DNA from 4 places in the Hylemonella sp. W303a genome. Region 2 is predicted to be linked to each of the others. Evidence: predicted binding sites of a transcription regulator. Region 2 holds the regulator's gene; each other region holds the start of a gene.
The links. The regulator sigma-54, encoded in region 2, starts transcription at its own class of promoters, with help from an activator protein. The targets are predictions, from matches to a motif close to TGGCANGNAANCTGCTTT.
Positions count from the first base shown of each region.

Region 1: the regulator sigma-54 is predicted to act here: its motif matches at 3,062-3,079, upstream of mdoH (glucans biosynthesis glucosyltransferase MdoH).
Region 3: the regulator sigma-54 is predicted to act here: its motif matches at 2,273-2,290, upstream of ACLBKS_RS05545 (circularly permuted type 2 ATP-grasp protein).
Region 4: the regulator sigma-54 is predicted to act here: its motif matches at 904-921, upstream of ACLBKS_RS16120 (isopenicillin N synthase family dioxygenase).

Region 1 covers NZ_JBKFDG010000003.1:54,580-59,584, reverse strand. The annotation lists gene ACLBKS_RS06495 (SUMF1/EgtB/PvdO family nonheme iron enzyme) at 1-114, opposite strand, end outside; gene ACLBKS_RS06490 (hypothetical protein) at 778-1,437, shown strand; gene ACLBKS_RS06485 (sigma 54-interacting transcriptional regulator) at 1,434-2,912, shown strand; gene mdoH (glucans biosynthesis glucosyltransferase MdoH) at 3,089-5,005, shown strand, end outside.
Region 2 covers NZ_JBKFDG010000004.1:13,805-18,809, forward strand. The annotation lists gene lptA (lipopolysaccharide transport periplasmic protein LptA) at 1-291, shown strand, start outside; gene lptB (LPS export ABC transporter ATP-binding protein) at 326-1,153, shown strand; gene rpoN (RNA polymerase factor sigma-54) at 1,269-2,939, shown strand; gene ACLBKS_RS08555 (class I SAM-dependent RNA methyltransferase) at 2,959-4,245, shown strand; gene ACLBKS_RS08560 (NAD(P)H-dependent flavin oxidoreductase) at 4,229-5,005, shown strand, end outside.
Region 3 covers NZ_JBKFDG010000002.1:411,459-416,463, forward strand. The annotation lists gene ACLBKS_RS05540 (alpha-E domain-containing protein) at 1-589, opposite strand, end outside; gene ACLBKS_RS05545 (circularly permuted type 2 ATP-grasp protein) at 613-2,118, opposite strand; gene ACLBKS_RS05550 (DUF2126 domain-containing protein) at 2,461-5,005, shown strand, end outside.
Region 4 covers NZ_JBKFDG010000011.1:30,606-35,610, reverse strand. The annotation lists gene ACLBKS_RS16125 (ABC transporter substrate-binding protein) at 1-745, opposite strand, end outside; gene ACLBKS_RS16120 (isopenicillin N synthase family dioxygenase) at 1,007-1,999, shown strand; gene ACLBKS_RS16115 (bile acid:sodium symporter family protein) at 2,118-2,975, shown strand; gene ACLBKS_RS16110 (hypothetical protein) at 3,025-3,195, opposite strand; gene ACLBKS_RS16105 (FAD-dependent oxidoreductase) at 3,333-5,005, shown strand, end outside.

The DNA of each region.
Region 1 (5,005 bases), on a different contig from region 2:
GTAGTAGTAACCGGCCTCCCTATGGGTGGCGACAAAGTCGGTACTGGCTGCGTGCGACACCGTCGAAAACGCCACTATCCAACAGGTCGCCAGCGTGTATATGTGCTTCTTCATTCGTCCTTTCCGGGTCTCCGTCGGCCGGATTCCCCCAATTGGCAATATCCTAGGGCAGACCGTCCTGCTTTCAGGCCGGTCAGCCGCGTTTTTGCGCTTTGTTTCAAACTTTGCGGACTTTGAATCCGAAATCCCGGCTTGACGGGCACCGTGGCGCAGTCCGGAGTGTGACATCGAACGCTGCCCCAGCCCCTATTGGTAACCATTGGTGACATTGCGCACCCGCATACCCCCGCATACCCATTGGGGTGGACGATGACCACAGAGGCCGCATCTTCAACCACGTGACAGCGCAAGGAAAGCGATATGTACCTGAAACGCCAATCGCCGTCGTGGCCGTGACTGCAGCTCTTCCTCTCGCTGTTCGCGCAAGCCGCGATGGACTAAGCATCGACCTTGATTGGCGTGTGAACGCATTTTCAGATGAAGCTCCGCCGAAACTGGGCGAGTTCGCCTCATGCACTGCCGCATTGAACAGATCGAAGGGAGATTCACCGGCCCCCGCTGATGTCGCGGTAAGAACGAGTGGACAATTCCAAAAGTTTGCAGCGGGCGCTGCCCAAGTCGGTCTCCACCAACGTCGCAAGGAACCCCACCGAGCGGGAACGGTTCCCTCGCTAGGCTACGTGCAGCGGTTGCCCTAATGCGCAGGCCCTCTTTTCCATGACTTTCGCTCACCTTCCGTCTCGACCGTTTCACTCACTGCGCCCGAACTTGCGGATGCGTCAGTGCGCGCGTCTGCTGACAGTTGGCGTCATCGCAGTCGGGCTAAGTCAATTGGCCGGTTGCGCGGCCCAGCTCTGGCCGCCATCGAGCTGGTCGCTGTCGGTGGATTTGCCTTTTCTGGATCGGCAGCCGGTCACGGACACGGCTCCCATCCCAAACGCCACGCCTGTGCCAACACGCCCAAAAGATCTGGGCACCGCCGCCGAGGCGCTCGCCTACGCCGAGGCGCTGTGCGCCTTGTCGCCCGACGCGCTGGACGCTGAAATCGAACGCCTCCAAGCCATGGCAAGCCAAGACGGCCACAGCGCGCTGCACGAGCAACAACTTGCGTTTGCTCAGCGGCTTGCGCTGCGGCTCGCGTCACTGCGCGCAGAGCAACAACGCCTGCAAGAATTCAACGATCAACAGGCACAACTTCTGCGTGAACGGCAGCAACGCATCGAGCAGTTGAACGGCCAGATCGCCGCGATGCGCGCCGTTGAGGACAGCCTGCCTCAGGCGACGCCCCTGCCTTCCTCCAAGGCTCCGATCGGGCCCGGGCCTGCGAACCCGCCCTCCCCCCACACCGACCCGGACAAAGCGGGTTCCACGCCATGAGCGCCAGTCCAGTCTCCACCACCTTGCTCGTCGTCGACGACGATGCGGACATGTTGCGCCTGCTCACCTTGCGGCTGGAGGCCGCGGGCTACCGCGTGCTCACGGCCGCCTCGGCGGAAACTGCGCTGACCCAGCTCGCGCTGGAACGTCCTCAACTGGTGCTGTCGGACGTGCGACTGCCAGGCAAGGACGGACTGGCCTTGTTCGATGAAATCCACGGTCAACACCCCATGCTGCCGGTCATTCTGCTCACCGCGCATGGCTCCATTCCAGACGCGGTGGAAGCCACGTCGCGCGGTGTCTACACCTACCTGACCAAGCCCTTCGATGGCAAGGAGCTGCTCGACAAGATCGCACAGGCCCTCGCGCTGCACAGCGCCCACGCCTCGGACACCGCCGCCGCGGCCAGCACAGCCGCGAACGAACCTTGGCGCGCCGACATCGTCAGCCGCTCCGCCCGCATGGCCGAACTGCTGGCCGAAACGCGCATGGTGGCACGCAGCGACGCCAGCGTGCTGCTGCGTGGCGACAGCGGAACGGGCAAGGAACTGCTGGCACGCGCCATCCACAACGCCAGCGCGCGCGCGAAAAAGCCGTTTGTCGCAGTGAACTGCGGCGCCATTCCGGAAAACCTGTTGGAAAGCGAGCTGTTTGGTCACGTCAAGGGTGCCTTCACAGACGCGCACACCAACCACAAAGGGCTTTTCCAGGCGGCGGACGGCGGCACTTTGCTGCTGGACGAAATCGGAGACATGCCACTGGCCTTGCAAGTCAAGTTGCTGCGCGTGCTGCAAGAACGCGCGGTGCGCCCGCTGGGTGCGGCGCAATCCATCCCGGTGGATGTGCGCATCGTGAGCGCCACCCACCGTGATCTGGATGCCGCGCTCGCCGCTGGCCATTTCCGCGAAGATTTGTATTACCGCCTGAATGTCGTCACGCTGCACCTACCCACCTTGGCGGAGCGGCGCGAGGACATTCCGCTGCTGGCCAATCACTTTCTACGCAAGCTCGCAGGCAAATACGGCAATGAGGAAAAAGGGCGCAAGCTGGCGGGCTTCGCGCCCGAGGCACTCAAGGCCCTGGCCACCGCGCCCTGGCCAGGAAATGTGCGCCAACTGCACAACGTGGTGGAACAGGTCTGCGCCTTGGCCACCACGCCCTTGGTGCCCCTGACCTTGGTGCAGCGCGCGCTGCGCACCCCCTCGGTCGAGGTACTCAGCTATGCCGAAGCAAAACAGCGCTTCGAACGCGACTACTTGGTCAATCTCCTGAAGCTGACCGATGGTCATGTGGCGGACGCTGCGCGCCTGGCGGACCGCAACCGCACCGAGTTCTACCGTCTGCTGCAAAAGCACGGACTGACCCCAGGTCGCTTCAAGACGGGCGGCGAGACCAATGTCCCAGGAACCAGTTCGCCCCCGTCATCGAATTCATCTGTCGCCCCAGAACGACATGGCCAAGTGCTTGATGAATAAGGAGTTTTTACCGTATGGCGTTGAGGCCGTCGGGCCTTTGTCGCCACGCAGCGACAAAAACAAGGGGTTAGCGGAACTTTTTCACGAAACTTTACCGCTCGCTCTGAAAAACCATCACAAGCCGTTGATTTAAAAAGAAATTTTTGGGGTGGCACGGCATTTGCCCTGATCAGGGCATGCCTGCACTCTCTTCCCGTCTCTCCACCCGCTCTTCAGACGGCGGTGGCCCCGCCTCTGCGGCTGGCACCGGCTCAACACAAGCGGGTCTGTCGTCCACCTGCGACAGCACGCACGACGCCGCCACCGCCCCGCCCCTGCATCGCGGCAGCATGCCTACCCAACCCTGGGTGGGCTTCTGGCGAGGCGTGGGCCTGGGCCTGAGCGCAACCCTGCGGCGCCTGCTGACGCCTTGGTCACCTTCAGCGCAGCCCCTAGGAGCGGCGCAGGCCTCGAATGCCGCGCGACAACGCGCCGGTCACCAACGCCGCCGCGTCTTCATGCTGCTGATCGCGGCCTCCACCGCCGGCACCGCGGCCCTGTTCATGCATGCCCAGCCCTTGGCGCCGACCGCCCTGGCTGGCTGGATGCAAATCGCCCAAATTGCGCTGTACGCGCTGCTGTCGGCCTGGGTGACCTCCGGCTTCGTGACGGCGCTGATGGGGGCCTGGGTCCTGCTGCGCGGCGACCGCCATGCGCTCTCGGGCCGGGCCGTGCGGCAGCACCGCATGAACCTCGAAGCACGGACCGCGGTCATCATGCCGATTTGCCATGAAGACGTGTCCACGGTCTTCGCAGGCTTGCGGGCCACCTGCGAGTCGCTGTCCGCGACGGCACGTGCCCAAGGCTTCGCGGCCGGACAATTCGATGTGTTCGTGCTGTCCGACAGCAGTCGCCCTGAGGTGCTGGCTGCAGAGCGCACGGCCTGGGAAGAGCTGCGCGCGACGCTGGCCGCCAGCCACGCCCAGGCCGGTCTGCCGCAGGTCGAGGTCTACTACCGCGCGCGCCGCCGTCGGACGCACCGGAAAGCGGGCAACGTGGCGGATTTTTGCCGCCGCTGGGGACGGGACTACCGCTATATGGTCGTGCTCGACGCCGACAGCGTGATGAGCGGCGACGCGCTCGCCACCCTGGTCAAGCTGATGGAGGCCAATCCGCAGGCGGGCATCATCCAGACCGCCACCCAGGCCGTGGGGCACGTCACGCTGCACGCGCGTGCGCAGCAGTTCGCCAGCCGCGTCACGGGGCGTCTCTTCACCCTGGGCATGCAGTTCTGGCAACTGGGCGAGTCGCACTACTGGGGACACAACGCCATCATCCGCGTCGAGCCCTTCATGCGGCATTGCGGACTGGCGCCCATCGAGGGCCAGGGCGGCCTGAGCGGTCCCATCCTCTCGCACGACTTCGTCGAAGCCGCGCTGATGCGCCGCGCGGGCTGGGAGGTCTGGCTGGTCTCGGATGTGGGCGGCAGCTACGAGCAGCAGCCGCCGGACCTGCTGGCCGAGCTGCAGCGCGACCGCCGCTGGTGCCAAGGCAATCTGCAAAACGCCCGGCTGATGGCCGAGCCCGGCATGCACCCCGTCCACCGCGCCATGTTCGTGACGGGGGCCCTCTCCTACATTTCCGCGCCGCTGTGGCTCGCCTTCCTCACCCTGGGCGGCGTGCTGTGGTTCAACGGTGCGGGCCACGCGGGTCTGGGCTCCGCGTGGATTGGCACGGGAACGCTGAACAGCGATCTGGGCTGGCTCTGGGCTTGGACCTTGTGCCTGCTCTTCGTGCCACGCCTCTTGGGTTTGACTGCGGTGCTGCTCAAGCGTGAACAGCATTTCCACGGTGGCACGCGCAAGCTGCTGCAAAGTGCCTTGCTGGAAGCGCTGCTGGCCCTGCTGCAGGCACCCATCCGCATGATCGCTCACAGCCTATTCGTGCTGATCGCGCTCACCGGCTGGAAGCTGGAGTGGAAATCCCCGCCGCGCGAAGCCGCCGCCGTGCCGTGGGCGCACGCTCTGCGCCAATTTGCGCCGGCGAGCTTGGCACTTTTGCTGCTGGTGGGCGGTGTGGCGGCCTTTGAGTCCTGGAACGCTGCGGACATCGGT
Region 2 (5,005 bases):
GGCGCCGAAGCCGACATCATGACCGGCCAGGTGGTCGTCTACGACAACTTGAAGGACATCTTCACCATCGACGGCGCGCGCGCCACGGGCGGCGTGCCCCCCCGAACGGGGTCCGACACCCGGGTGCGCGCCACCCTGTCCCCGCGCGCCGCCACGCCTGCGACGCCGCCGGGGACTGCGGGAACGCCAGCGGCCGCGGGCAAGGCGCCGACCACGAACGGGGTGAAACAAGACTTGAATCTGCGCGACGACGCGCGCCTTGCCCCGACGCCCGCGCGCGGCGCTCGTTAACGCGCCCGCGCCCAAACCGGCCATCGACACACGCATGAGCGAACAGCACACGACCCCGGCGCCCGCCAGCGCCCCCGCCTCCACGAACCCAGCCACCCCCGCCGAGTTCGACCCCGCGCAAGCCAGCCGCCTGGAGGCGCTCAACCTCAAGAAGTTCTATGGCAGCCGCGAAGCCGTGAAGGACGTGTCACTCGCCGTGCGACGCGGGGAGGTGGTGGGTTTGCTCGGCCCGAATGGCGCGGGCAAGACCACCAGCTTCTACATGATCGTGGGCTTGGTGCGCGCCAGCGCGGGCGCCATTGAAATCGATGGCCAGCGCGTGGAACACATGCCCATCCACCAGCGCGCGCGCATGGGCCTGTCTTATCTGCCCCAGGAAGCCTCGATCTTTCGCAAGCTCAATGTCGAGGACAACGTGCGCGCCGTGCTGGAACTGCAGCACGACGAGCAGGGCAAGCGATTGAAGCGCGCCGAGATCGAACACCGCCTCACCAGCCTGCTGCAGGACCTGCGCGTGGAAAAGCTGCGCCTGTCGCCCTCGCTGGCGCTTTCGGGTGGTGAACGGCGCCGCGTGGAAATCGCGCGCGCTTTGGCCACGCAGCCGCGCTTCATCCTGCTGGACGAGCCCTTCGCGGGCATCGACCCCATCGCGGTGATCGAGATCCAGCGCATCATCAGCTTCCTGAAGTCGCGCGGACTGGGCGTGCTGATCACCGACCACAACGTGCGCGAGACACTGGGCATCTGCGACCACGCCTACATCATCAGCGAGGGCCGCGTGCTGGCCGAAGGCACGCCCGCCGACATCGTCAACAACGCCGACGTACGCCGCGTGTACCTTGGCGAGAACTTCAAGATGTGAGTATGTGGGCCCCCATGCTTGTCACTCCCTGCACTGCGCTGCCCCCTGGGGGGCCTTCGCGCCTTGGGGCGGCCCGGCGGCGCGCGCGGGCGCACGCTTGAGAACGGTTTAGCGCATGAAGCAAAGCCTCTCGCTGCGCATCTCCCAGCATCTGGCGCTCACGCCCCAGCTACAGCAGTCCATCCGCCTGCTGCAGCTGTCCACGCTGGAGCTGAACCAGGAGGTGGAGCAACTGCTGGACGAAAACCCGTTCCTGGAACGCGCCGACGAGAGCGCCGAGCGTGAGGCATTTGGTCTGGAGCAAGCTGACACACCGCCGGTGAACGACGACGATCACGGCGACACGGTCAGCAACGGCCCCCTGGAAGGCCCCTCCGAGCACATCCATGAGACGAGCGTCGAAGCCGCCAGCGACGAGGCGACGACCGTGGATCTGGCCAGCGACGGCGACTGGGAAGGGGACGGCAGCGTCGATCTGGCCCCGGACGACAGCGAGTGGGGCGGCGACGCTCCCCCGCGCAACGGCAAGCAGGACGACGACGACGCAGCCGACGCCACCGAACTGGCACGCGCGCACGAAACCCTGCAAGACCACCTGCGTCAGCAAGCCTTGGCCTTGCGGTTGACGCCTGCCGACCGCGCCGCGCTGCTCTTCCTGATCGAGTCGCTCAACGACGACGGCTACTTGGAGGACTCGCTGGAGACGTTGGCGGCCAGTCTGGCGGGCGACGACGCCGAGCAACTGGAAGGTCTGCTGGAACACTTTCAGATCGCGCTGCGCCTGCTGCACCAAATGGAACCTTCGGGTGTCGGCGCGCGCTCGTTGAGCGAATGCCTGCGCCTGCAGTTGCAGCAGCAGATGCAGCACCTCGCGCCGCCCCCCCTTTCGACCTCGAGCGCACAACAGGCGAAACAAGACGCCAGCGGCACGCTACGGCAAACGCTGACTCAGGCGCTGCGCTTGATTGAACAAGCTCCCGAATTGCTGGCGCGGCGCGATCTGCGTCGACTGACCCAGCTGACCGGGGGCTCGGGTGCGGCGGGCGAGGCGCTGACGCGCGAGGCTCTGGCCTTGATTGCGCGGCTGGAGCCCAAGCCGGGTCGCCGTTTCGTGGACGTCGAGCGCCACATCATCACGCCCGATGTGCTGGTGCAGCGCGTGGGGGGCACGGCCAGCAACGCGCGCTTTCGCGTCATGCTCAACCCCGACGTGATGCCCCGCCTGCGCGTGCACGACATCTACGCCAACGCGCTCAAGGGGCAGCGCGGGTCGGGCGGCGGCACGCGCGACGCCAGCAGCCATGCCGCGCTGCAGCAGCGCCTGCAGGAAGCGCGCTGGTTCATCAAGAACATCCAACAGCGCTTTGACACCATCCTGCGCGTGGCCAATGCCATCGTGGACCGGCAAAAGAATTTCTTCGTTCATGGTGAATTGGCGATGCGCCCGCTGGTGCTGCGCGAAATCGCCGACGAGCTGGGTCTGCACGAATCCACCATCAGCCGGGTGACCACGGCCAAGTACATGTCCACGCCTTTCGGCACCTACGAACTCAAGTACTTCTTCGGCTCGGGCCTCGGCACTGAATCGGGCAGCAGCGCCTCCAGCACCGCCGTGCGCGCGCTGATCAAGCAGTTCGTCGGCGCGGAGAACGCCAAGAAGCCGCTGTCCGACAGCCAGCTGTCGGAGATGCTCAAGGAACAAGGCATCGAATGCGCGCGCCGCACCGTGGCCAAGTACCGCGAGACGCTGAAGATCGCCCCGGCGAATTTACGCAAGACGCTCTGAGCGCCCTGCCTCCCCTCTCATGAATGATCTACAGCTTTTCCTGCCCTGCGCTGCTGGCGTGGAGGATTTCCTCGCAACCGAGGTCCAGGCCATCACGGGCGCGCCCAGCGAGGCCCTGCGCAAGGGCCGTGGCGGTGTCGGGGTGCGGGCCAGCTGGCATGACGCGCTCAAGCTCAACCTGCACAGCCGCTTGAGCCAGCGGGTACTGGTCCAACTGGCTCACCGCCCCTACCGCGACGAACAAGACATCTACGAAGCGGCCAGCAGCGTCGCTTGGGAGCTGTGGTTCACCGCCCAGCAGAGTTTCAAGATCGAGCTGACCGCGCAGCACAGCCCGCTCAAGAGCCTGAACTTCGCCACGCTTCGCATCAAGGACGCCGTGGCCGACCGCTTCCGCGCCAAGGGCGGTGCGCGCCCGGACGTGGACACGCAATGGCCGGACGCGCGCATCCATGCCCACCTGACGCGCGAGCAAGTGACGCTCTACATCGACACCTCGGGGGAACCGCTGTTCAAGCGTGGCTGGCGCGAAGACAAGGGCGAAGCACCGCTGAAAGAAACGCTGGCTGCGGCAATGCTGGCGGCCTCCGGCTGGGGTGGCGTTTGGAACCCCGGCGCCGGGCCACTGCCGCTGTACGACCCCTGCTGCGGCAGCGGCACCATCGCCATCGAGGCCGCGCAGATCGCCTGTCGCATGGCCCCTGGGCGACAGCGCCGCTTTGGCTTCGAGCGGCTGCTGCCCTTCCAGGCCGCGGCCTGGCAGCGCATCAAGGCCGAGGCGGAAGCGGCCATCACGCCCTTGCGCGAGCCGCTGGTGTTCGGCAGCGACGTGGCCCACCGCATGGTGGACTTCGCCCAGCGCAACGCCGAGCGCGCGGGCGTGGCCAGCGCCATCGAGTTCCGGGGTGGTGACGCGCTGCAGCGCATGCCCCCCAGCACCCAGCCGGGTGTGCTGCTGCTCAATCCGCCCTACAACGAGCGCATCGCCGTGGCCGGCATTGCACGCGGTGGCCGCGCTGGCGGGCCGATGCGAGGCGGCGCGGACCACGGCGCGCGCGCGGTGCGTGAAACGGCGCAGACCGAGGACGGCGGTGAATTTTTCTCTCGCCTGGCCACGCACTGGAAGAAGAACTACGCGGGCTGGACGGCCTGGGTGCTCACGCCCGACCTCAAGCTGCCAGGCCGGATGCGCTTGAAGGAAACCCGGCGCGTGCCGCTGTGGAACGGGCCCATCGAATGCCGGCTGTTCCGCTTCGACCTCGTGGCGGGAAAAATGGAGGCGAGCACCCATGTCACCGAACGTTGAAACACGCACCCAGCGGCTGGCCACGCTGCTGGGCACCGAACTGCCCATCATTCAGGCCCCCATGGCGGGCTCCCAAGGCAGCGCCTTGGCGCTGGCCGTGTGCGCGGCCGGTGGCCTGGGCTCTCTGCCCGCCGCCGCGCTCATGCCCGAGGCCCTGCGCGCCGAGCTGACCGTGCTGCGCGCACAGAGTGAAGGCCGCCCTTGGAACCTGAACTTCTTCGCCCACCAGCCCCCCGCGCCGGACGTCGCGCGCGAAGCCGCCTGGCGCCAGAGCCTCGCGCCCTACTACGCCGCATACGGCATCGATCCAACCCAGGTTCCCGCAGGCGCGGGCCGCAGCCCCTTCAGCGCGGCGCTGGCCGACTTGGTGGAGGAATTCCGCCCCCCCGTGGTGAGTTTCCACTTCGGTTTGCCCGCGCCCGAACTGCTGGCGCGCGTGCGTGGCTGGGGTTCGAAGGTCCTGTCCAGCGCGACCTCGGTGGAAGAAGCGTTGTGGCTGGAACGGCAGGGCGTGGATGCCGTCATCGCCCAGGGCTTGGAAGCGGGCGGACACCGAGGCCATTTCCTGTGGCGCGATGTCAGCACGCAAATGGGGACCTTCGCCCTGCTGCCCCAGATCGCAGGTGCGGTGCGCATCCCCGTGATCGCGGCCGGCGGGATTGTTGACGCGCAAGGCGTGGCGGCAGCTCTCGCTTTGGGTGCGTCTGGGGTGCAAGCAGGCACGGCTTACCTCCTCTGCTCGGAGGCGAGCCCCAGTCCC
Region 3 (5,005 bases), on a different contig from region 2:
CTTTTTCGTCGGCATTGCCAAAGAACTCGCTCTGCACCGCATGGAACTTCACGTCCACCAGTCGCGCCGTGTTGTCGGCCCTTTCCAGGAAAGTGCCCAGGCGCATGAAATGCAGGGCCTCGTCCACCAGCATGGTGCCCAGGGTCACGCCGCGCGACAGGTGGGATCGATGCTTGACCCATTCGAGCAGGCGGGCCGGGTCGCGTTCCAGGTCGCCCAGGCGCAGCATGCGCTTGAACTCCAGCCAGGTCTGGTTCTGCGTCTCCCAGACCTCGGTGGTCAAGCTGCCGCGCACGGCCCGCGCGTTTTCACGCGCGGCGCGCAAGCAGGAAACGATGGATGACGGATTGTTTTCGTCGCTGACCATGAAGGCCATCACGTCCCGAGGCGTCACCTCGCCATGGCGCGCGGTGTAGGCAGGCAAGAGTTCGCTGATGGACAACAGGCTCTGCCAGCCCAGCAAGGCGACAGCCGCGGACTGCGGCAGCATGGCGGTTTCGTGGTTGACGCTGAGCATGCGGGCGGTGTTCTCGGCCCGTTCCGTGTAGCGGTTCATCCAAAACAGATGGTCGGCGGTACGCGATAGCATTCAAACTTCTCCTCAAGCCGACGTCAGACTTCCAGCACCCAGGAATCCTTGGTGCCCCCGCCCTGCGAAGAATTGACCACCAGGGACCCTTCCTTGAGCGCGACGCGGGTCAAGCCACCCGCCACCATCTGCACGGTCTTGCCCGTCAGCACGAAGGGCCGCAAGTCAATGTGCCGTGGGGCGATACCGCTCTCGACGAATGTCGGGCAAGTCGACAAAGACAGCGTGGGCTGCGCGATGTAGTTGCCCGGTTTCTCCTTGAGCACGCGCGCGAAGTCCTCGATCTGCTGCCGAGTCGAGGCTGGCCCGACCAACATGCCGTAGCCGCCCGCGCCATGCACCTCCTTGACCACCAAATCCTTGAGGTTGGCCAACACGTATTTCAAATCCTCGGGCTTGCGGCACATGTAGGTGGGCACGTTGTTGAGGATGGGTTTCTCGCCGAGGTAAAACTCGATCATCGCGGGCACATACGGGTAGATGGACTTGTCGTCCGCCACACCCGTGCCCACGGCATTGCACAGGGTCACGTGGCCCGCACAGTAAGCCTCCATCAACCCGGCGCACCCCAAGGTCGAATCCGCGCGGAACACATGCGGGTCCAGGAAGTCGTCGTCAAGCCGACGGTAGATCACGTCCACGCGCTTGGGGCCACGCGTGGTTCGCATGTAGACAAAACCATCGCGCACGAACAGATCCTGCCCCTGCACCAGTTCTACGCCCATTTGCTGCGCCAAAAAGGCATGCTCAAAGTAGGCGCTGTTGTACATGCCGGGCGTGAGCACGACCACGGTGGGCTCGCCCGTGGTGTCGGGGGCGGACGCGCGCAGGGTTTCCAGCAGCAGGTCTGGGTAGTGTTCGACTGGCGCGACGCGGTGCGCGTTGAACAGCTCGGGGAAGAGCCGCATCATCATCTTGCGGTCTTCGATCATGTAGCTGACGCCACTGGGTACGCGCAGATTGTCTTCCAGCACGTAGTACTGGCCCACGCCATCGGCATCAGGCGCACGCACGATGTCGACGCCGCTGATGTGAGAGTAGATGTCGTTGGGCACATGCACCCCCATCATCTGGGGACGGTACTGCGCGTTGTGCAGGATCTGCTCAGCCGGAATCACGCCGGCGCGCAGGATTTCCTGGTCATGGTAGACGTCATGGATGAAGCGATTGAGGGCCGTCACACGCTGCGCCAGGCCACGCTCCATGCCGCTCCACTCGGCAGCGGGAATGATGCGAGGAATCAAGTCAAAGGGGATCAGCCGTTCTGTCCCCGATCCGTCCTCGTCCTTGTCGCCGTAGACCGCGAAAGTGATGCCGACGCGCCGAAAGATCATTTCGGCTTCTTCGCGCCGGGCTTTCATCGCATCAGGGCTCTGGGCTGAGAGCCACTGCGCATACGCCTGATAGTGCGCACGAATATCGCTGGCAGCGCCTTGAGTCATGAACTGCGCGCCCGAGGCGCCACCCTGCTTCATCAAGCCAGCAGCCAACGTGCCGGACTCCAGGTACATCTCGTCAAACTTCAACATGCGGCCTAGCCTTGTTCTGGTCTTTCCGATCTTCCGGTCATGCCCACGCCACAGCTTGCAGTCATGGGTTTCAGACGTTGCCGCAGCCACGCCGCGCCAACGGTCCGCACTCCGCTGCCTGCAACGGCTTTTGCATGAGCTGAGCACAAGGGTACCAGCAAATTCCGGGCCTACCCCCCGAATAGGGGCCTCGGATGAGGCGCGTTCGCATGCCTGGGCCTTTGGCTCAGCTCTTGCTATAAGCTCATCAAACCGCACCGGGATTGAATACTTCACTCTCCGTCATCTGCCGCCACGCACGGCTCAGCAACGAGCCTCCACCCTCCCCGCACTCATCGCGCCATGTCCATCCACGCCGCACTCCAGCACGTCACCCACTACAAGTACGACCGTCCGGTACAACTGGGTCCGCAGACTGTGCGGCTAAGGCCCGCACCCCATTGCCGCAGCAAGATCATCTCGTATTCGCTGCGGGTTGAACCAGCCCAACACTTCATCAACTGGCAGCAGGACCCCTTCGCGAACTACCAGGCTCGGCTGGTTTTTCCGGAGAAGACACGAGAGTTTCAAGTCGCGATCGATCTGGTGGTCGAGATGGCGGTCTACAACCCCTTCGACTTCTTCTTGGAGCCCGAGGCAGAACATTTTCCTTTCAGCTACAACCCAGCCTTGCGTGAGGAGCTGGCGCCCTACTTGGTGGCGGCGCCACTCACGCCGCTGCTGAAGCAGTATCTGGATGGCATTGATTTGCGAAAACGTCGCACGGTGGATTTCCTGGTCGCGCTCAACCAGAAACTGCAAACCGACATCCAGTACCTCATCCGGCTGGAGCCTGGCGTGCAGACACCCGAAGAGACCTTGCGCAAGGCCAGCGGCTCCTGCCGCGATTCCGGCTGGCTGCTGGTCAACCTGCTCAGGCATTGCGGCTTGGCGGCACGTTTTGTCTCGGGTTACCTGATCCAACTGACGCCCGACGTGAAAGCCATCGACGGTCCCAGCGGCACCACGGTGGACTTCACAGACCTGCATGCCTGGTGCGAGGTGTATCTGCCGGGCGCGGGCTGGATCGGTCTGGACCCCACCAGTGGTCTGATGGCGGGCGAGGGTCACATTCCCCTGGCCTGCACCCCGCAACCGTCGGGCGCCGCGCCCATCGAAGGCATGTTTTCGGTGGCGGCCCCCGCCAGCGAGGGGGACGAGGCAGACGTCGAGTTTTCGCACCACATGCAGGTCACGCGCATCCATGAGTCTCCTCGCGTCACCAAGCCCTACACCGACGCACAGTGGGCCGCCATCATGGCCCTGGGAGAACAGGTGGAGAGCCAGCTACAGGCCGGCGATGTGCGCCTGACGATGGGCGGCGAACCCACTTTCGTCGCCACCAGTGATCGGGATGCACCCGAATGGAACACCGATGCACTCGGTCCAACCAAACGTGGCTACGCCACCGAGTTGGTGCACAAATTGCGCACCGAATACGGGCAAGGCGGTTTTCTTCATTTCGGACAAGGCAAGTGGTACCCGGGTGAGCAGTTGCCGCGCTGGGCGCTCTCCATTTGCTGGCGGGCAGATGGCGAGCCCATCTGGCACGACCCAGGCTTGTTCGCCGACGAACGATCTCCGGGTCAATACAGCAGTGAAGACGCCCAACTCTTCACCCACACCCTGGCCAGCAAGCTGGGGCTGAACACTCGTTATATTCAGCCCGGCTACGAAGACACGTGGTACTACCTGTGGCGCGAGCGGCGCCTTCCGGTCAATGTGGATCCCTTTCACGCCCGGCTGGACGACGAACTGGAACGCCAACGGCTGCGGCGGGTCTTCAGCCAGAAATTGGACGCTGTGGTGGGTTACGCACTCCCCTTGCAGGCCGGCGCGGGCCCGACGCTGGGCGGTTCACGTTGGAGCACCGGCCCTTGGTTCTTTAGAGATGAGCGCATGTACCTTGTGCCGGGAGACTCGGCCATGGGGTATCGCCTACCGCTGGACTCTCTGCCCTGGGTGGGAGAGGGCGACTATCCGTGGGTCATCCAACAAGACCCCTACGACCCGCGCCCGCCTCTGCAGCGAGCCGCGGAAATTCGCGCGCAGTACACAGCGCGCAAGCTGAGTGGCTCAGTAGCGGGCGGCTCGGGCGGCGAAACCCCGCCCACGGGCCCGAACGGTATGAGCGCCGGCACCGGGCCTCAATCCGCAGCAATGTCTACACGTCAACCCCAGCGTTTCGAATCCGCGCACTGGATCACGCGGACCGCGCTGTGCGTGGAGGCGCGCGATCCCATGCGTGCCAACGGACCGAAGGCCGAACGAGAGCACGGTGGCAAGAGTAGTGGCCTCCTCTACGTCTTCATGCCGCCCCTGGCGCGGCTAGAGGATTATCTGGATCTGCTGTCCGCGGTTGAGGCGACCGCCGCCGAGCTAGGCTTCAAGATCGTGCTGGAAGGCTATCCCCCCCCGAGGGATGCTCGACTCAAGATGCTGCAGGTCACGCCTGACCCCGGTGTGATCGAGGTCAACATCCACCCCTCGCACAACTGGAAGGAACTGGTTCAACGCACCGAGTTCCTCTACCAGGCGGCCTTCGAAACGCATCTGTGCGCCGAAAAATTCATGACCGACGGTCGCCACACCGGCACGGGCGGGGGGAACCACTTCGTGCTCGGCGGCGCCACGCCCGCGGACAGTCCGTTCTTGCGACGACCAGAGCTTCTCGCCAGCCTGCTGCTGTACTGGCACAACCACCCCTCGCTGAGTTACCTGTTCAGCGGCCTCTTCATCGGCCCGACCAGCCAGGCCCCACGGGTGGATGAGGCTCGCAACGACCAGCTGTACGAGCTGGAGATTGCGCTGAGGGAGATCCAAGTCAACCGCCAAAAGTACGGACAGG
Region 4 (5,005 bases), on a different contig from region 2:
CGCGGTTGCTGGCACGCAGAAAACCCGCGACCAGGGTCGGTTGTTCGGTGATCAACTTGCGGCTTGCCAGCACCGCGTTGCCATACAGGTTCACCCCGGCCTCGGTGTACTTGAGCACCGACAGCTCTTGCGGGTTCATGCGCGCGAAGAGCGACACGGCTGAGTCGTGAAAATAGGTGGCACCGTCCACGTCACCGCGCACCATCACGTTGTCGCGAGCGCTGAAGTCAGTGGTGATCCATTGGAAATGATCGGCGCCGAGCTTGAGCTTGTTGGCCACCATGGGCCAAGCGCGGCGGGTGGACTCCACGGCGGCCGCGGCGATGCGCTTGCCCTTGAGGCTCTGGAAGTCGCTGGTGATGCCCCGGTCCTTGCGGCCGATGATCACGAATGGTGCGCGGTTGTAGTACTGGTAGACGGCCTGCACCGCCGGCGTGCCGGGGTTCTGGGCCTGGAACTCGATCAGCGAAGAGATATCGCCCAGACCCAATTGGTACACGCCACTGGCCACGCGGGTGATGGAGGTCACCGAGCCTGCACCCACGTCGATGGACACATCCAGTCCTTCATCGCGGTAGTAGCCTTGGGCCAAGGCCAGGAAGAAGGGCGCGGTCTGTCCGGTGACGCGGAAGTCCAGCGTGAACTTCAGGGGTGTGAGCTTGGGGGCGGATTGGGCCCAGACCGCAGGGGCGGCGAGGGTGGAAGCGGCAAGGGCAGTAGACGTACCGAGGAAGTGACGACGCACATGGCAATGCTCCTGGAAGGGGTTGAGTGCCTGGTCGGTTGGACCAGGTTTCCAGAGCAATTTCCGGGCGCTGGCTGAGCCTGCGCTGAACGCTTCTACTCTTGGGAGTCTTCAAGCAAGCGATATGCCAATTTTGTATACAGAGACATTGGCCACGCTGGCCCGCACTTTGCTTGTGCTGGGTCAGGAGTAGAAGCGTTCAGCGTCGGTCGGTCCGGCGCCCGGAAATTGCTCTTGAAGTTCAACTTTCAGGAGATTGGCATGACCGCACCTGCTTACGACCTCACCGAGCTGCAAAAAGAATCGCGCATGGGCGCGATGGGCACGCTAGACACCGCGCGCGAAATCCGCCGCATCGACCTCTCCAACTTCGAAGCCCGCAAGGCCGAGATCGCCGACCAGCTCTGGGACGCAGCGGTGGACGTGGGCTTCTTCCAACTCATCCATCACGGCATCTGTCCCGAGGAAATTCAGGCTGCGTTCGCCATGGCCGAGCGCTTCTTCGCCTTGCCGGAATTCGTGAAGCAGCAATACCCGCACAAGAAGGCGCTCAATGTGGGCTGGGAGAGCCGCGCTCAGGTGCGGCCTTCCACCGGCACGCCGGACCAGAAGGAGAGCTACCAGATCACCCGGCCCCACATGGCGGACCTCTGGCCCACCGAGGCCGAGTTGCCGGGCTTTCAAGCGGCCATGCTGGCCTTCGAGCGCAAGAGTTGGACTGTAGGGATGCAGGTGCTGTCCTGCTTTGCGCACAAGCTCGGCTTCGACGCCGATTTCTTCACGCGAGCCCACGATCCCGACCAAGCGGACTACCAGAGCACGCTGCGCCTGCTGCATTACTACGCCATTCCGCCCGAGGCGCAGGACAAGTTGGATCTGTGGCGTGCCGGCGCGCACACCGATTTCGATTGCCTCACCTTGCTCTACCAGCGCCAGGGGCAGGGCGGTTTGGAAGTTTGCCCCGGCAAGGAGATGGATGCGCAGGCCTGGACGCCGATCCCGCCCGACGGTGAAGCCATCACTTGCAACATTGGCGACATGCTGATGCGCTGGAGCGATGACCGCCTGCCCAGCAACTTCCACCGCGTGCGCAATCCGCAGCCGGGTGAGTACATGGGGCCGCGCTACAGCCTGGCCTTCTTCGCCCAGGCCAACCGCTCGGCCGTGATCGAAGGCCCGGGCCGCAAGTACCCGGCCATCACGGCGGGCGATTATCTGAAGCAGCGGGTCGCGGCGAACTTCAAGGCGTATTGATCGCGCACGGGGTAAGCACGGGCAGGCGCAAGCGCGTGGCTTGCCTATCATGGGGCCGGTTCACAAACCGAGGAGACCCCATGACAACAAAGCCGTATGAACGGCGCGGGCCGCGCGCATGAATTTCATCGACCTGCTGCCCCAACTGCTGCTGGGCGCCCTGGCCCTGGTGATGTTTGGCCTGGGCTTGTCCTTGACGGGGGGCGATTTCACGCGCCTACGTCACCATCCTCGGGCGGTATTGCTGGCGCTGCTCATCCAGATGGTGTTGCTGCCCGCCTTGGCCTGGCTGCTTGTGGTGATGACGGGCCTGGCGCCGGTTTACGCCGTGGGCCTGCTACTGCTGGCGGCCTCGCCAGGTGGCGTGTCGGCCAATCTGTTCAGCCACCTGTTCGGCGGCAATGTGGCGATGAACATCTCGCTCACCGCCATCAACACCGTGCTGTCCATCGTCAGCCTGCCGCTGATCACCAACTGGGCCATCGCCACTTTCGTGCAAAGCGGGCAGATCGTGCCCCTGCAGTTCGGCAAGGTGTTCGAGGTGGTGGCCGTGATCCTGCTGCCGGTGCTGATTGGCATGGCGGCGCGTCGCCGCAACCCGGGGTTCGCCGCGCGCATGGAGCGGCCCATGAAAGCGCTGAGCATGGCCGTGCTGGCGGCGTTTGCGCTGATCGCCATCGTCAAGGAATGGTCGTCGGCGCTGAGCCAGACGCTGATCAGCCTGGGGCCGGTGGTGCTGGCCTTCAACCTGCTGAGTCTGTTCGCGGGGTACTACCTCTCGCGCGGCGCCGGGCTGGAGAAGCCCATGGCCACGGCGGTGAGTTTCGAGATCGGGATCCACAACTCGACGCTGGCCATTTTCGTCGCGCTGTCGGTGCTGGGCAATTTCCAGCTTGCGTTGCCCGCGGCCATTTATTCGGTCAGCATGTACCTGACGGCCGCGCTGTTTGGGGTGCTGGTTTTGAGACGGGCATGAAAAAGGCCCTGCGAGCAGGGCCTTTTTCGGGGAAACGGAGCGAAGTGGATCAACCACCCTTGCTCGGACGCTTGCCCGGGTTCTTCTTGCTGCGCGTGGCGACACCGCGCTCCAGGCTCACGCGCTGGCCGCGACCACCGGTGGGCAGGGAGAAACCGTTCGGGGGAACGGGGCGGGGAGTGGCCTTGCGGTCTGCTTCGGTGACGATCTTGTTGCCCATGGCAAATCCTTCTGGGGTGGTGTGACTTTGGTGTGACTCGAACGAGAAACGCGCATTTTAGCAGCGCCGCTGCCGGGTTTGTCCGGGTCTGGGTCCGCGCTGCTTCGAGGGTCCGCGGACTTACCATCTCCGCCACCATGACCACTGCTGAAACCGGCCTCGGCCCCTACCCGCATTTGCTGGCTCCCTTGGACCTCGGTTTCACCCGGCTCAAGAACCGGGTGCTCATGGGCTCCATGCACACCGGCCTGGAAGACGGACGCGATCTGAGCAAGCTGGCCGCCTACTTTCGCGAACGCGCGGAGGGCGGCGTCGGCTTGATGGTGACGGGCGGTTTCGCACCCAATGTGGCGGGCTGGGCCAAGCCTTTCGCGGGCACTTTGTCCACCTCGGGCGCGGCGCGTCGGCACCAGGTCGTGACCCGAGCCGTGCACGAGGCCGGCGGCAAGATCGCGCTGCAGATCCTGCACACGGGCCGCTACGCCTACCACCCGCTGGCGGTTGCGCCGTCGGCGATCAAGTCGCCGATTTCGCCCTTCAAGCCCTTTGCCTTGTCGGCGCGTGGCGTGGAGCGGCAAATCCGAGCCTTCGTCAACTGCGCGGTCAAGGCGCGCGAGGCCGGTTATGACGGCGTGGAAATCATGGGCAGCGAGGGCTACTTCATCAACCAGTTCCTCGCGCGTCACACCAACCACCGTGACGACGCCTGGGGCGGCGATTACAGCCAGCGCATGCGCCTGCCGCTCGAGATCGTGGCGCGCACGCGCGAGGCCGTGGGACCCGATTTCATCCTGATCTACCGGCTCTCGATGATCGACCTGGTGCCCGGCGGTAGTTCCTGGGACGAGGTCGTCACCCTGGGCAAGGCGGTGGCCCAGGGGGGTACAAGCATCATCAACACCGGCATCGGTTGGCACGAGGCGCGCGTGCCCACCATCGCGACCAGCGTGCCGCGCGCGGCTTTCGCCTGGGTCACGAAGAAGATGAAGGCCGAGTTCGCCGCAGCGGGCATCCCCACGCCCTTGGTCACATCCAACCGCATCAACACCCCCGACGTCGCCGAGCAACTGCTGGCTGAGGGCTGCGCGGACATGGTCTCCATGGCGCGCCCCTTGTTGGCCGACCCCGCCTTCGTGCGCAAGGCGGCCGAGGGTCGGGCGGACGAGATCAACACCTGCATCGCCTGCAACCAGGCTTGCCTGGACCACATCTTCGTGAACAAGTTGACGAGCTGCCTCGTCAACCCGCGCGCCTGCCACGAGACGGAGCTGTTCTACCGCCCTCTGAAAGACCTGGGCAGGGTGGCCAAGCGCATCGCGGTCGTCGGCGCGGGGCCGGCCGGGGTGACGCTGGCCACGATCGCGGCCGAGCGTGGCCACGAGGTGCATTTGTTCGAGGCCAGCGCTGAGATCGGCGGCCAGCTCAACCTGGCCAAGCAGGTGCCCGGCAAGGAAGAATTCCACGACATGCTGCGCTATATGCGCCGGCGCATCGAGACCACGGGCGTGCGTCTGCATCTCAACACGCGCGCCAGTGCCCAAGACCTCAGCGGCTACGACGAGGTGGTGGTCGCCACCGGCGTGGTGCCGCGTGACCCCAAGATTGCGGGGCAAGACGATGCGCGGGTGATGAGTTACGTGGAGCTGCTGCAAGGCAAGAAGCAAGCAGGTCGCCGGGTTGCGATCGTGGGTGCCGGGGGCATTGGCTTTGACGTGGCCGAATACCTGACCAGCGCCGGGCACTCCACGGCCCAGGATCTGCCAAGCTGGTTGGCGGAGTGGGGCGTGGTCGATCCCGCCCAGGCGCCAGG